Regions from separate parts of the Bariatricus sp. TF06-38A genome, predicted to be linked through region 1. Evidence: a T-box and tRNA genes for the amino acid it is inferred to sense, from the RefSeq annotation. Region 1 holds a T-box; the other holds one or more tRNA genes.
The links. The T-box of region 1 lies ahead of leuS (leucine--tRNA ligase). A T-box ahead of a tRNA ligase gene usually reads a tRNA of that ligase, here a tRNA-Leu.

Region 1 (7,895 bases):
ACAATATTTTTACTCTTTTATCAGAACAGAAAGGAATAAGAAAATGAATCAGGAAAATACATCTGCACCTGCAGAAAACAAAATGGGTACCATGCCCATCGGAAAACTATTATTTAATATGTCTCTGCCTATGATGATTTCTATGCTGGTACAGGCTTTGTACAACATCGTAGACAGTATTTTTGTCGCTAAATTATCGGAAAATGCACTGACCGCCGTTTCACTTGCCTTTCCACTCCAGACACTGCTTATTGCAGTTGGAACCGGAACCGGTGTCGGCATGAATGCACTCCTTTCCAAATCACTTGGAGAGAAAAATTTCAAAAAAGCAAATGCAACTGCAAGCAACGCTGCCGTTTTATATTTTTTCAGCTATCTCGTATTTTTCATTCTTGGCTTTACGATTGTCCGTCCTTTTTACGCAAGTCAGATTGGAAATGCTGACCAGGAGATCATGGAACTCGGAATTGAGTACTTAAGCACCGTCATGATTTTTTCTTTCGGGCTGCTTGCACAGGTCTTCTTTGAGCGTCTTCTTACTTCAACCGGAAGAACCATCTTCAGTATGACTTCCCAGCTGACAGGGGCAATCACTAACATCATTCTTGATCCAATCCTGATCTTCGGACTTCTCGGAGCTCCGAAAATGGGTGTGACCGGAGCTGCTGTTGCAACCGTGATCGGACAATGCGTTGCCGCACTTGTCGCCGGATTTTGTAACCACCGGTACAATCATGATGTGAAACTGAAGTTTCATGGATTCAGACTCGATTTCCATATTATCGGCACCATTTATGCAGTTGGAATTCCAACGATTATTATGCAGTCCATCGGATCGGTTATGACTTACTGCATGAACCGCATCCTGATCGAGTTTTCATCAACCGCAACTGCTGTATTCGGCGTTTACTTTAAGCTACAGAGTTTCTTCTTCATGCCGGTATTCGGTCTCAACAATGGGATTACTCCGATCATTGCCTACAATTATGGTGCCGGTCAGAGAAAACGTATGCTCAAGACGATCAAGCTCAGTATGCTGGTTGCCTTCTGCCTCACCTTCATCGGATTCCTCTGCTTTGAAGGAATCCCACAGATACTTTTGGGTATGTTCAATGCATCGGACGAGATGCTCACCATCGGAGTTCCTGCCCTTCGGATCATCGGAATCCACTATCTGATCGCATGGTTCTGTATTGTATCAGGAACAGTATTTCAGGCTCTTGGAAAAGCATTTTTCAGTATGATCGTCTCCATTATGCGTCAGTTATTTGTACTGATTCCTGCCGCATATATCCTTGCAAAGCTTGGCGGTCTTCATGTAGTGTGGTGGTCATTCCCGATTGCGGAGGTCATTTCACTTATGGTATCCTCCTTCTTCCTGGTACGGATCAACCGGACGATCATTTCCAGGGTTCCAGAGGGAAAACTTTAGTAGAACTGTACTCGGATAGTTCCTCTGATAGCGAAAAAGAAGATTTTCACGTATCGATTCAGATCCGCGAAAATCTTCTTTTTATTTTAACTTTATCTTACATAAATCCCTGTATGGATTCGTCCTCGCAAGCCCAATCTCAACCGCTTCACCTGTAAACGGTGCAAACTGGTTCTGCATCACAACAAATGCCTCCCGCATTTCCGCCTGGTTCAGTCTTTTTCCCAGTGTTGTATGCGGGAACCAGGAAAACGGCTGGTATCTGATCTGGATCCGTACCTCCTCCAGATATCTGATCTTTGAGAAAACAGACTCTGACAGCTTTTGCAGATATGCATTTAAAACCGGTGACAAATAAATTGTATGTGGCAGAAACATCCCTACCGAGCACCAGAAAATCTGTCCTTTTTCAAATTCCTGTTCCATTGCCATAAAGCCGGCGATTGCTTTCTCTTCTTCTGCCATATCAAATGCCGACAAGGTAATATGTGGCGGAACCTTTCCGTCAATCATCGCCATATTGCCCGTTCTTTGCGCAATCTGTTCCATATATAACTGGATCTTCTTGTTTGTCCCTTCGTCAAAATAAAGCGATATGAGGTACATGCTATCCTTTCAGTCCCGCTGACTGCCGGATCATATCTTCCACTACAATATCGTAGATCTCGCCGATACTGTTACAATATTCCAGAATCTTCCATGGCTCGTTTGTATGGAAATGAATTTTGATCAGGTCTTCATCTCCTACCGCGATCAGGCAGTTTCCCTCAAAATGTTCGGATATATATTCTGCAATCTCATCTTCATCCAGATCTTCATCTCTTCTGTCAATCAAAAGCTGCGTATCATAACGGTATGCAAACTGATCCTCTTCTACGTCTATACTGTGTACATTTTCCATCTGTTTGTTCCTCCTTACTCAAAGTTCAAGAACAGTATAGCATATTTTTATTTGTTATCAAATGTAATATTTCTGACCATATTCCGGTTGATCAGCTGTATTCCCTTTTTCCCTGCATCCACTTTTGGAATCCGTAAAGGATTACCGGAAAATTGACGGACTTATACTTGAATGATTTACTTTGTCGCAGAATTACGGCAGTGCTCCAATCTTACGAACAAGTTCGTTCGATTGACGGGCGTACGCCTTGAATGGATTACTTTTGTCGCAAATTTACGGCAGTGCACAATCTCACGAACATAGTTCGTTCGATTGACGGGCGTACGCCCTATAAATAACTCAAGCCGAGGTCAAATTCCTGCTAGCAGGATTTGACCTCGGCTTTCCTTATTTGCACTGCCTATTTTTGCACAATGTTTATGATCTTCTTCGGAACGTAGATTTCTTTTACGATATTTCCTGTAAGTTTATCTGCGATTGCTTCTTTTCCGGCAGCGATTGCTTCTTCTTTTGTAGCCTCTACGGAAATCTTGATGACTGCTCTTGTTTTTCCATTGATCTGTACCGGAATTTCGATTTCATCATCTTTCATGGCTTCTGTATCGTATTTTGGCCATCCGGCACGGAATACGCTTTCTTTGTTGCCAAGTTCTTCCCAGATTTCTTCTGCCATATGTGGTGCAAATGGTGCCAGTAATACAGCAAGGGTATCCAGAGTATCTCTGTCTACTCCGCCTTCCTTCTTAGCGATCGCAACCAGTGTATTTGTATGCTCCATGAATGCAGAAATAACGGTATTCAGGCTGAAGCTTTCCAGACGGGTTGTGATATCATAAACCAGTTTATGACGTACTTTGATCATCTCTTTGGTTGGTTTAATATCTTTATCTTTGCTGTCCATAAGCAGGTTCCAGAGTTTCTTAAGGAAACGGTATACACCATCGATTCCTCTGTCATCCCACTCTGCATCCAGTTCCGGTGGTCCTACGAAGAGTTCATACATTCTTAAAGAATCGCATCCATAATCTCTTACAAGATCATCCGGAGACACGACATTTCCTTTTGACTTACTCATCTTGATACCATTCTTACCTGTGATCATTCCCTGGTTGAACAGTTTGACAAACGGCTCATCAAAATCGATCACACCGATATCGCAAAGGAATTTAGTATAGAATCTTGAATACAGAAGGTGAAGTACTGCATGTTCTACACCACCGATATACATATCTACCGGAAGCATTGCATCTGCTTTTTCTCTGGATACAAGTTCTTCGTTGTTGTGATTATCTACATAACGCAGGAAATACCATGAAGATCCAGCCCACTGCGGCATGGTATTTGTCTCACGTTTTGCCGGTTTTCCACAAACAGGACAGGTTGTATTTACCCATTCATCGATTCCCGCAAGTGGAGATTCTCCTGTTCCTGTCGGTTCATAAGATTCTACATCCGGCAGTCTCAGCGGAAGCTGATCCTCCGGTACCGGTACAGCGCCACATTCCGGACAGTGTACAATCGGAATTGGTTCTCCCCAGTATCTCTGACGGGAGAATACCCAGTCACGCAGCTTGTAGTTTACAGTTGCACGTCCGATTCCTCTTTCTTCGATGATATGTGGAGCTTCTTTCTTAAGGACAGAGCTTTCCATGCCATTCCATTCTCCGGAATTGATCATCGTTCCGGAAGCCTCTGTGTAAGCTTCTGTCATATTTTCGATTTCTTTACCGTCTTTTGCAATAACCTGGACGATCGGGATGTTGAACTTGGTTGCAAATTCAAAGTCACGGTCGTCATGAGCCGGTACACACATGATGGCTCCTGTACCATAATCAGCCAGTACATAATCAGAAAGCCAGATCGGTACCTTTGCTCCGTTCAGAGGGTTGATCGCGTAAGTTCCTGTAAATACACCTGTTTTTTCTTTGTCCTGCAGACGGTCTACATTAGACTTCATAGAAGAATCGAAGATATATTTTTCTACTTCTTCTTTGTGTTCCGGTGTTGCAAGCTCTGCTGCAAGCTTATGTTCCGGTGCAAGTACCATGAAGGTTGCTCCATGAAGCGTATCTGGTCTTGTTGTGTATACAGTGATCTTATCTTCTCTTCCTTCAACCGGGAAATCTACTTCTGCACCGTAAGATTTACCGATCCAGTCTGTCTGCATCTTTTTAACTTTTTCCGGCCAGTCAAGCTTATCCAGGTCATTTAACAGACGGTCTGCATATTTTGTGATACGCAGCATCCACTGACGAAGGTTCTTCTTTGTAACTTCAGCACCGCAGCGTTCGCATTTTCCGCCTACAACCTCTTCGTTTGCAAGACCTGTCTTACAAGACGGGCACCAGTTGATCGGGAATTCTTTTTCGTATGCAAGTCCTTCTTTGAACATCTTTACAAAGATCCACTGTGTCCATTTGTAGAAATCAGGATCTGTTGTATTAACTTCCATATCCCAGTCATAAAGCGCTGAGATCTCATTGATCTGACGTTTGATATTCGCGATGTTTGCTGCTGTCGATTTTGCAGGATGAGTTCCCATCTTGATCGCATAGTTTTCAGCCGGAAGGCCGAATGCATCCCATCCCATCGGATGAATAATGTAATATCCCTGAAGCAGTTTGTAACGGCTCCACACATCGGAGATAACATAGCCTCTCCAGTGTCCTACATGAAGACCGTTTCCTGACGGATACGGGAACATGTCCAGACAATAATATTTCTTTTTCGGGTTGCCGTTTTCATCCACTTTCGGATTAACCGGATTCTCAGCCCATTTTTCTTTCCATTTCTTTTCGATTGCCTTATGATTGTAAGGTACTGCCATTTTTCTTTCCTCCTGGTATTGTTTCAGTATGAAAAAAAGTGTCTTAACCTTTTATTTAACAGGAAATTCCATCAGGATTTCCTGTTAAATAAAAATCTTTCGCCTCTTTTGATAAATTCAAAGAGACGAAAGATTAAATTCCGTGGTACCACTCTTCTTCGCCGCATCCCGGTAACATAACTTACGGTGCAGCGCACTTGTGATTCTATAACGGGAATTCCCGCTTCTGCCTATCTGAAAACCGTTCAGCAGAAGAACTCAAAGGCGAGTTCAAAGATTTGATCTGCTGCCTTGCACCGCCCGGCAGTTCTCTGTACAGACTCTAATCTTTTACTGATCCTTATCCTTGTTTTTTTCATATACCTTGTTATTATAAAAATAAATACAAGTTCCGTCAAGAGATTCTTGATTGTTTTTTACGAATTCTTGATTATTTTTACCATTTAAAATTGATTTCCGTTATCTCTCAGCCATTTTCTATATTTTTTATAGTCCGGCATCCACGTCGCCACGACCTTCCAGAATGCAGCGGAATGATTCATTTCTCTACGATGTGCCAGCTCATGCACCACAACATAATCCAGAACTCCCGGCGGCATCAACACCAGCTTCCAGTTGTAATTGAGATTCCCTACGCTGCTGCAGCTTCCCCACCTGGTCTTCTGCTCCCGGATGGAAATACGCCCATAGGTCACACCCATTTTCCGGGCATAGTATCCGGTCCTTGCACCTAATACTTCTCTTGCAAGATTCCGGTAATATTTCTTTTCTGCTTCCGGCATCTCTCTCTTTTCCTGCCGCTTCATTGCATTTTCCTTCTGAAGCTTTACCTTCTGTCGGATCCAGTTCTCTTTTTCCAGAAGAAACCGGTCAATCCACTTTTTCTCACAGGAATAGGGTGCACGGACCGTCACCTTTCCTTCCCGGTCAACTTCGATTCCAATACTGCGCCTGTCTGACCGGATCAGATGATATTCTATGTCCACGACCGGATCACCTCCAGAAAGCGTTCTCCATATTTTTCAAACTTGAACTCTCCCACACCGGAAACTTTCAGCATAGCATTCTTATTTGTCGGTTTTTCGATACACATCTGCACAAGGGTCTTATCGGAAAATACAATATAAGGCGGAACTTTTTCTTCTCTCGCTATCTCTGCCCGCAGAGCGCGCAGGATTTCAAAAGACTCTTCCTGCTCTTTATTCAGAACCAGTCCGGCCGTTTTCTTCACTTTTTTCTTCGGTGTTGTCTTCGCCTCTTTCTCCGGTTCTTTTGCCATCTTCATTGTAAATGTCTCCTGCCCTGCAATCAGTGCTTCCGACTTTTCAGTCAGCTTCACAATCATATAAGAATCCGGCGTGGTCTTCAGATATCCTTCTGCCAGAAGCTGGTTGAATATCTGCCTGAGCTTCCACGATGGCGTCTTAGAAAGTACCCCGTAAGCCGGACTGGCACCCATGCCATACTGCCGGATCTTCGCATTATTTGCTCCATGCACCGTATCCAGAATCACATTAATTCCATAACGCTGATGACTTTCTTTTACACACATGGTAAGTATCCTTGCCTCTGCCGTCATATCCACGGTATCAAACTGCGTCTTACAGTTTGAACAGTTCCCACAGTAATTGCTTCCGTATTCCCCAAAATACCGCAGAATATAATCACGCAGACATTCCTTTGTAAAACAATAATAAGTCATCTTTTTCAAGCGCTCCTGATCCCGCTCTATCACGATCCGGCGCGTCAGTTCATCCAGTTCCTGATTGTCGCGGTTGTTCTCAATGAACATCTGGTTTGTGATCACATCCTGTCCGCTATATAAAAGCAGGCACTCCCCCGGCTCACCGTCTCGGGCGCAGCGTCCCACTTCCTGATAATAGGATTCCAAATTCTTCGGCATATTGTAATGTACGACAAAGCGGACATTGGATTTATCAATTCCCATCCCGAATGCATTCGTCGCCACCATGATCTGTTTCCGGTCATAAATGAAATCATCCTGATTATCACGCCGCTCCCGGTCTGTCAGTCCCGCATGATACCTGGTTACGGAAAACCCATCCATTTCCAGGAGTGCGCAATTTTCCTCCACCTGCTTTCTGGTCAGGCAGTAGACGATCCCGCATTGATCCGGATGCTCCTCAATAAATGCTTTGAGTGCGGCATATTTATTCTTTGGGAACTGTACCGCAAGGAACAGATTCGGTCTGTCGTAACCTGTCATTACTACTTCCGGATCCTCCAGCATCAGGATATCGATCATATCCTCTCTTACTTCTTTCGTCGCTGTTGCAGTAAATGCACTCACAACCGGCCGCTTTGGAAGATACTCTACAAACTCTGTGATCTTTAAATAACTTGGCCGGAAATCCTGTCCCCACTGGGAAACACAGTGTGCTTCATCGACTGCGATCATAGAAATATCCACGCTCATAGCAAAATCCATAAACTCTGCAGTTTCCAGCCGCTCCGGTGCCACATAGATAATCTTATATCTTCCTTCTTTTGCAAAAGCAAGTGCCTTCCGGTACTGCCCCATAGTCAGGGAACTGTTCAGATAGGCTGCATGAACCCCTGCCTGGTTGAGGGATGCCACCTGATCCTTCATAAGAGAAATAAGGGGAGATATCACAAGTGTAATACCTCCCATCATCAGCGCCGGAATCTGAAAACAGATGGACTTTCCGGCTCCCGTTGGCAGTATGCCGAGTACATCCCGGCCGGACAGGATC
Region 2 (7,895 bases), on a different contig from region 1:
ATAACTTTTCAGTTCTTCTGCTTCTACACGCACCCCATTCTGCTCCATGTGGAACAGAGTAAATACAAGCGGCATCTCTATTTCTGTAAAAAGCTTCCACATTTCCTCTTTTTTCAGCTTTTCTTCCAAAACTTCCGATGACGCAAATGCAGCATAGGCTTCATAACAGACCATTTTTTCCAGTTCTGTCTTCGGATCGATCATCAATCCAAGATGCTCCTGTGCCACATCTTCAAATCCATAATCATTTTTCAACGGATTCAGGAGGTAAGCTGCTACAATACTGTCAAAGCACTTCTCCTCTGCTGCTCCTTCTAATCCTTTCAGATAAGGCAGGGATGACTTCAGATCAAACACCACAAACCGTCCGGCATGCTGTGCCACATGTACAAGTGCCTCCAGAAGTTCCTCCATGCTGTATCCATTTCCTGCCGGAATACAGTAGATCTTCTCTTTTCCAAACGAAATTCCAATTCCACCTATCTCAGCATTTCCTGCAAACAGCGGAAGTACATTTCTGGTGTCTTTGTAAAGAACGGCTCCCACCGTCTGCGCTTTTTCTGCCTCCGCAAAGATTTTCTGAATTTCTTCTTTTCCCACAGCGATCACAAATGCATCTTCAATCGAATTCTCACTCTGCACATCAAAACGATTCAGCAGATTCTTGAACTGCAGTCTCTGGAAATAGACATAAGCTTCCTCTGTATAAAGATTTCCAAGCTTCGCCTCTTCCAGTTCATAAGCAAAATCCGCGTCTACATCGATTGTCGCCAGCACCTTACTCATTTGTGCCTGATCCCAGTATTCCACCAGATTTTTCGATGCTCTCGGCGGCTTCAGTTCGGATGCATGCTTGTAGGCATTTTCAATAGATCCGTATTCTACAATAATCTTGGTCGCCGTCTTTTCTCCGACTCCCGGCACCCCTGGGATATTATCTGAAGTATCTCCCATCAATGCTTTCACATCGATAAATTCTGTCGGTGTCACCTGGTATTTTTCTTTTACGTCCACTGCATAATAATTCTCGATCTCAGTTCCGGTCCGTTTTGTCTTCGGAATTCGGATCTCAACATGGTCTGTAGCAAGCTGGAGAAGATCTCTGTCTCCGGAAATAATGACCACTTCCATCCCCATTCTCTCGCATCTTTTGGACAGCGTTCCAAGAAGGTCATCTGCCTCCAGCCCTTCCTGCTCGATCGTCCGGATTCCCATAGCATGCAAAACTTCCTTCATCAACGGTACCTGCTGTCTGAGTTCTTCTGCCATCGGCTTTCTCGTCCCCTTATACGCCTCAAACATCTTATGGCGGAAAGTCGGCGCATGCACATCAAATGCAACGGTCAGATACTCCGGCTTTTCCTCCTCCAGGATCTTGAACATAATATTTAAGAATCCATATATTGCATTCGTATGGAGTCCTTCCGCATTTGTCAGATCCGGAAGTCCGAAAAACGCCCTGTTCAGAATACTGTGTCCGTCTATCAATACGATTTTGCTCATAATCAACTGCCTCTCTGTAAGTCTCATCACTTACTTCTATCTTTTCTATCTATTCGTTCAAATATACAACATCTCATTATGACATTTTTTTTTGATATTTTCAATACATGAAGGGGTAAAAAAGATCCTCATCAAAATTACAGATACACGAAATGTGCCACAACAATTGTGTATATACGAAAAAATACATCACGAATCATCGCAATGTACTTCTCATATCTTTTATTCAATTCCAGTTAATTATCAACTGCCGGCAGCGGGACTTGAACCCGCACGCGGTCACCCGCAACAGATTTTGAGTCTGCCTCGTCTGCCATTCCGACATGCCGGCATAAAATTCATGTTTTTTAATCACGAACCGAAAATAATCATATCATACTTATCTTCGGTTCGCAAGTATTTTTTCAAAATAAACTATTTGAAATTATTTTCCAAGCTTATCCGCTTCTTCCGTATTCTTCTTAAGTTCCTCATAAACCGGGAAGCAGTCGAAAGTTGCAAAGTAATCCATCGGCGTCTCTGCTCTGCGGATCAGCTGTGTACCTCCGTCCTCTTTCAGAAGAACTTCTGCGGAACGAAGACGTCCATTGTAATTATATCCCATAGAGAATCCATGTGCTCCGGTATCATGGATCACAAGCAGATCTCCCATGTCAATCTTCGGAAGCTGACGGTCGATTGCAAATTTATCATTATTCTCGCACAGAGAACCAGTCACATCGTAAGTATGATCGCATGGTTCATTTTCTTTTCCCATGACAGTGATGTGATGGTAGGCACCATACATAGCCGGACGCATCAGGTTTGCGGCACATGCATCTACACCGATGTACTCTTTGTGCGTATGCTTTTCATGGATTGCTTTTGTCACAAGGCATCCATAAGGTCCAAGCATAAAACGGCCAAGTTCTGTGTAAATCGCCACATCGCCCATTCCAGCCGGAACAAGAACCTCTTCGTACACTTTTCTTACACCTTCACCGATCACCTTGATATCGTTCGGTTCCTGATCCGGTTTGTAAGGAATTCCCACACCACCGGAAAGGTTGATGAACTTGATATGTACACCGGTCTCTTTCTGAAGCTTAACTGCTACTTCAAACAAAGTACGTGCAAGTGTCGGATAATATTCATTAGTTACAGTATTACTTGCAAGGAATGCATGGATACCGAACTCTTTTGCGCCTTTGGACTTCAGGATCTTGAATGCCTCAAAAATCTGTTCAGTTGTCATACCGTATTTGGCATCTCCCGGATTATCCATAATGCTGTTGGAAATTTTAAAAAGTCCACCCGGATTATAACGGCAGCTGATTGTCTCCGGAATCTTTCCGATCGTCTTTTCCAGAAAATCAATGTGTGTGATATCGTCCAGGTTGATGATCGCGCCGAGCTTATCAGCAAGTGCAAATTCCTCTGCCGGTGTATCATTGGAAGAAAACATAATATTTTCTCCAACCTGTCCGACAGACTCAGACATTAAAAGCTCTGTATAGGAAGAGCAGTCACATCCGCATCCATATTCTTTTAAAATATTGAGGATATATGGGTTTGGAGTTGCCTTTACTGCAAAATATTCTTTATATCCTTTGTTCCATGCAAAGGCTTCTTTGAGTGCTTTTACATTTTCACGAATCCCTTTTTCATCATAAAGATGAAACGGAGTCGGATATTCTTTTACGATTTCATCTAACTGTGTCTTTGTTACGAATGGTTCTTTTTTCATTCTGTTCATCTCTCTTTCGTCTAGTCGATGGTTGCAATACGCATCATATTACTTACAGAACCCTTTTCACGCTGTACGCTCGGTGAAGGAATACCAGCTGTCAGGACAACAATATCTCCACTGTCCACGCATTTCTTTGCCTGTGCAAGATCAATTGCCCCACTGCAGATATCATCTGTTGTATGGAATTCCAGAGACTTCAATCCTCTTACGCCCCAGTAGATCGACATCCGGCGAAGGGTACGTTCGTTCGGTGTAATTCCAAGGATTTCCTGTCTCGGACGAAGGTTGGATACAACCCTTGTTGTTGCACCGGATACAGATGGAGTGATGATGCATCTTGCATTCAGGTTCGCTGCCGCAAGTACAGAAGCATATCCGATTGCACTGGACACACCTGACTTCAGATGATCTCCGGCTTTAACAAGAATGGAATCATAGTCCAGATGTTCCTCTGTCGTCTCTACAATTTGAACCATCATCTGGAGTGCTTCCAGAGGGTATTTCCCCTGTGCTGTCTCTCCGGAAAGCATAACTGCATCTGTTCCGTCGTATACCGCATTGGCAACATCCGTCACTTCTGCTCTTGTCGGACGCGGATTACGCATCATAGAATCCAGCATCTGTGTTGCAGTAATAACAGTCTTAAAGTTGTCATTACATTTCTGGATGATCATTTTCTGGAGATGCGGCACTTCCTCTGCCGGGATCTCTACACCAAGATCTCCACGTGCCACCATGATACCATCAGCCGCACGGATAATCTCATCAATATTCTCAATACCTTCTGCGTTCTCTACCTTTGCAATGATTGGAATATACGGAGCGCCGAGTTCTTTTAAGTATGCCTTGATCTCAAGTACACACTCTGCATTTCTTACAAATGATGCTGCGATAAAGTCAATATCCTGCTCTACACCGAAACGGATATCATCCTTATCTTTTTCTGTAATAGCCGGAAGACGAATGGCTACGTTCGGTACGTTAACACCTTTTCTTTCGCCAAGTTCTCCACCATTTACTACAGAACAGACAATCTCTGTCTCTGTCTTGCTCTCTACACGAAGTCCGATCAGGCCATCGTCGATCAGAATGGTACAGCCTTTATAAATATCCTGTACCAGTCCCTTATATGTGATAGATACTCTCTTATTATCTCCTACGATATCTTCTGTTGTCAGAGTGAAGGTTTCTCCTTCTTTTAAAGTAATCTTCTTTCCATCTTTCAGGATTCCTGTACGAATTTCCGGTCCCTTTGTATCCAGAAGGATTGCAGTGTTTGTATGTTCCTCTTCACGAAGCTCTTTGAGCATATCCATTCTGAACTTCTGTTCTTCATGATCACCATGTGAGAAATTGAAACGTGCCACATTCATTCCATTCTGGATCAGCTTTCTCATCATTTCTCTGTCGTTGGTGTTTGGTCCCATTGTACAAACAATCTTGGTTTTTTTCATTGTTTCCTCCTCTTATTATTCAATTTGATTCTATGTTAGAACTCTACTTCACATGTTCGTGTGTGAAAAGATGGTCCTGGCAATATTCATAATTCCCGTTACACTTTGAACAATAACGGAACTCCAGTGTCGGATTGTCAAGTTCCGTACGACCGCACACTGCACATCTGTGCTTTGCACCGCCTGCATACTGATTCTGCGGACGGCTTATCTGCTTCTGGAATTTCTTTCTGCGGGCAGCCTGTTTCGGACTGTGTCCACGCAGATTCCGGTTGCAGAAAAAGAAAATAATAAAGTTCAAAAGCGATGCGATGATCACGATCCGTATGATCAGACCGCCCTGCACTGCGTCTACCGCAAGCAGAACCACATCCAGAACTGCAAGCCACTTCATCTTGATTGGGATAATGCCGTAAAGCAAAAGCTGATAATCCGGCATGATGGATGCACATGCAAGGAAAATGGACATATTGATATAGTAAGTACTGTAAAGGCTTCCAAATCCGGTAATGCCTCCGATCAGTCCATTCACAATAAAAGCTCCAATAACTGTAAATAATATTCCTGAGAAAATGTAAACATTGTAACGAAATGCCCCCCAGTAGCTTTCCAGCGTATTACCAAGGGAATAGTATAACAGCATCATAAAGATAACAAAAATAATATTGTCATTCGGTGGGATGATCACCCAGCTTAGAAGTCGCCACACCTGCCCTTTCAAAATCAGTGCCGGTTCCAGTGTAAAATAGGTAAGAAGCTGTGGCATCGTAAAACTCAAAAGATATCCGATTGCATAACCTGCAAGCAGATACATCGTAAGATTTCTAATTGCATAGCGCCCGAACCTGCGCTCCATTTTATCTAACCAGTTCTTCATTCAAAACCTCCTTCCACGTATGTTATTTTATCGTCTGCTTTTTACTTTGTCAATTCCATTCCACCTCTTTACTCTCTTTTCACATAATTTACATCTTTTGTTCACTTCCAGGCACTTTTTTCTACAATGCCATACATAACTTCTGTTTGTATTTTCGTTGGTTCTGTCGTATAATGTAAGATACTGTAGTTCTCTGCGAACTACATTTAATAGGTAATAACACAGACAAATTTTTTAATTGTAATAAGGAGTAGTTAAATCATGAATCAGACAGAATTACATACCCTGGGGATTGACATCGGTTCTACAACTGTTAAAATCGCAGTTCTGGACAGTAATAATGATGTTCTGTTTTCTGATTACGAGCGTCACTTCGCCAATATTCAGGAAACCCTTTCTGATCTGCTTGGTCGTGCTATCTACAAGCTCGGTCAGATCAAGGTATCTCCAATGATTACCGGATCAGGTGGTCTTACTCTGGCAAAGCATCTTGGCGTACCTTTTGTCCAGGAGGTTGTTGCCGTTTCCACCGCTCTTCAGGATTATGCACCACAGACCGATGTAGCGATCGAGCTGGGCGGCGAAGATGCCAAGATCATCTATTTTGAAAATGGAAATATTGAGCAGCGTATGAACGGAATCTGCGCCGGAGGTACCGGATCTTTCATCGACCAGATGGCGTCCCTTCTCCAGACAGATGCAACCGGTCTGAACGAATATGCCAAAAATTACAAAGCACTTTATACGATTGCAGCCCGCTGTGGCGTATTTGCCAAGACAGATATCCAGCCGCTGATCAATGACGGTGCTACCAAAGAAGACCTGTCTGCTTCTATTTTCCAGGCAGTCGTCAACCAGACCATCAGTGGTCTTGCCTGCGGAAAACCAATCCGCGGACATGTTGCTTTCCTCGGTGGACCGCTTCATTTCCTCTCTGAATTGAGAGAAGCGTTTATCCGTACTCTCAAGCTGGATGACGAACACATTATCGCACCAAGGTATTCCCATCTTTTTGCAGCCGTCGGCTCTGCGCTGAACTCTAAAAAGGATGTAGTCACCTCTCTTGGTGAGATGCAGAAAAAGCTGGATGCCCATATTGAAATGGACTTTGAAGTTGAGCGTATGCAGCCGCTCTTTTCCAGCGAAGCAGATTACAATGAATTTAAGAACCGCCATGCAAAGCATCAGGTGCCGGTTGGTGATCTTGCCAGCTACCGCGGTAATGCCTACCTTGGAATCGATGCCGGTTCTACCACCACGAAAGCCGCTCTGGTCGGAGAAGACGGTACTCTTTTGTACTCCTTCTACCATGGCAATGACGGTGATCCTCTTGGTACGACCATCGGTGCGATCAAGGATATTTACAGCCAGCTTCCGGAAGGCGTACAGATCGTTCACTCCTGCTCAACCGGTTACGGAGAAGCGCTCATTAAAGCCGCACTTCTTCTGGATGAAGGCGAAGTTGAAACCGTATCTCACTATTACGCCGCTTCTTTCTTCGAACCGGATGTAGACTGTATCCTCGATATCGGTGGTCAGGATATGAAGTGTATCAAGATCAAGAATCAGACTGTAGACAGCGTACAGCTCAACGAAGCATGTTCTTCCGGATGCGGTTCCTTTATCGAGACTTTTGCCAAATCCCTGAACTACACCGTAGAGGATTTTGCACATGAAGCACTTTTTGCGAAACATCCGATTGACCTCGGTACTCGTTGTACCGTATTTATGAACTCAAAGGTAAAACAGGCACAAAAAGAAGGTGCTGAAGTATCCGATATTTCAGCCGGACTTGCTTATTCGGTTATCAAAAATGCTCTTTTCAAGGTTATCAAGGTATCCGATGCATCTGAGCTTGGTAAAAAAATTGTTGTACAGGGTGGTACATTCTACAATGATGCCGTACTCAGAAGCTTTGAGACCATCGCCGGATGTCAGGCAATCCGTCCGGATATTGCAGGAATCATGGGTGCTTTTGGGGCTGCACTGATTGCAAGAGAACGCTATGGTTTCAAAGAATGTAAAAATACAACCATGCTTTCCATTGATGAAATCAATGAACTTACCTATACAACCTCAATGGCAAAATGTAACGGCTGTACCAACAACTGTCGTCTGACCATCAACAAATTCAGTGGCGGACGTCGTTTTATTTCCGGAAACCGTTGTGAGCGCGGTCTTGGAAAAGAGAAAGCAAAGAGTGATGTGCCAAACCTTTTCGCTTATAAAAATGAACGTTATTTTGGTTACACGCCATTAGATCCATCCGAAGCAAAACGTGGAACGGTTGGTATTCCAAGAGTTCTCAACATGTATGAGAACTATCCGTTCT

Region 2: it encodes a tRNA-Leu, which carries the amino acid that the T-box ahead of leuS (leucine--tRNA ligase) is inferred to sense. The anticodon was not compared.

The regions. Positions count from the first base shown of each region.
Region 1 is NZ_JAQFCE010000001.1:314,328-322,222, reverse strand. Features, by position in the region: gene PG418_RS01535 (MATE family efflux transporter) at 44-1,432, shown strand; gene PG418_RS01530 (2'-5' RNA ligase family protein) at 1,514-1,981, opposite strand; gene PG418_RS01525 (fatty acid kinase subunit FakA-related protein) at 2,040-2,333, opposite strand; gene leuS (leucine--tRNA ligase) at 2,734-5,160, opposite strand; T-box leader at 5,279-5,516, opposite strand; gene PG418_RS01515 (M48 family metallopeptidase) at 5,604-6,146, opposite strand; gene recQ (DNA helicase RecQ) at 6,137-7,895, opposite strand, start outside.
Region 2 is NZ_JAQFCE010000003.1:221,951-229,845, reverse strand. Features, by position in the region: gene polA (DNA polymerase I) at 1-1,506, opposite strand, end outside; tRNA gene PG418_RS04925 (tRNA-Leu) at 1,752-1,834, opposite strand; gene PG418_RS04920 (diaminopimelate decarboxylase) at 1,928-3,229, opposite strand; gene pyk (pyruvate kinase) at 3,250-4,686, opposite strand; gene PG418_RS04910 (DUF1751 domain-containing protein) at 4,730-5,563, opposite strand; gene PG418_RS04905 (acyl-CoA dehydratase activase-related protein) at 5,825-7,895, shown strand, end outside.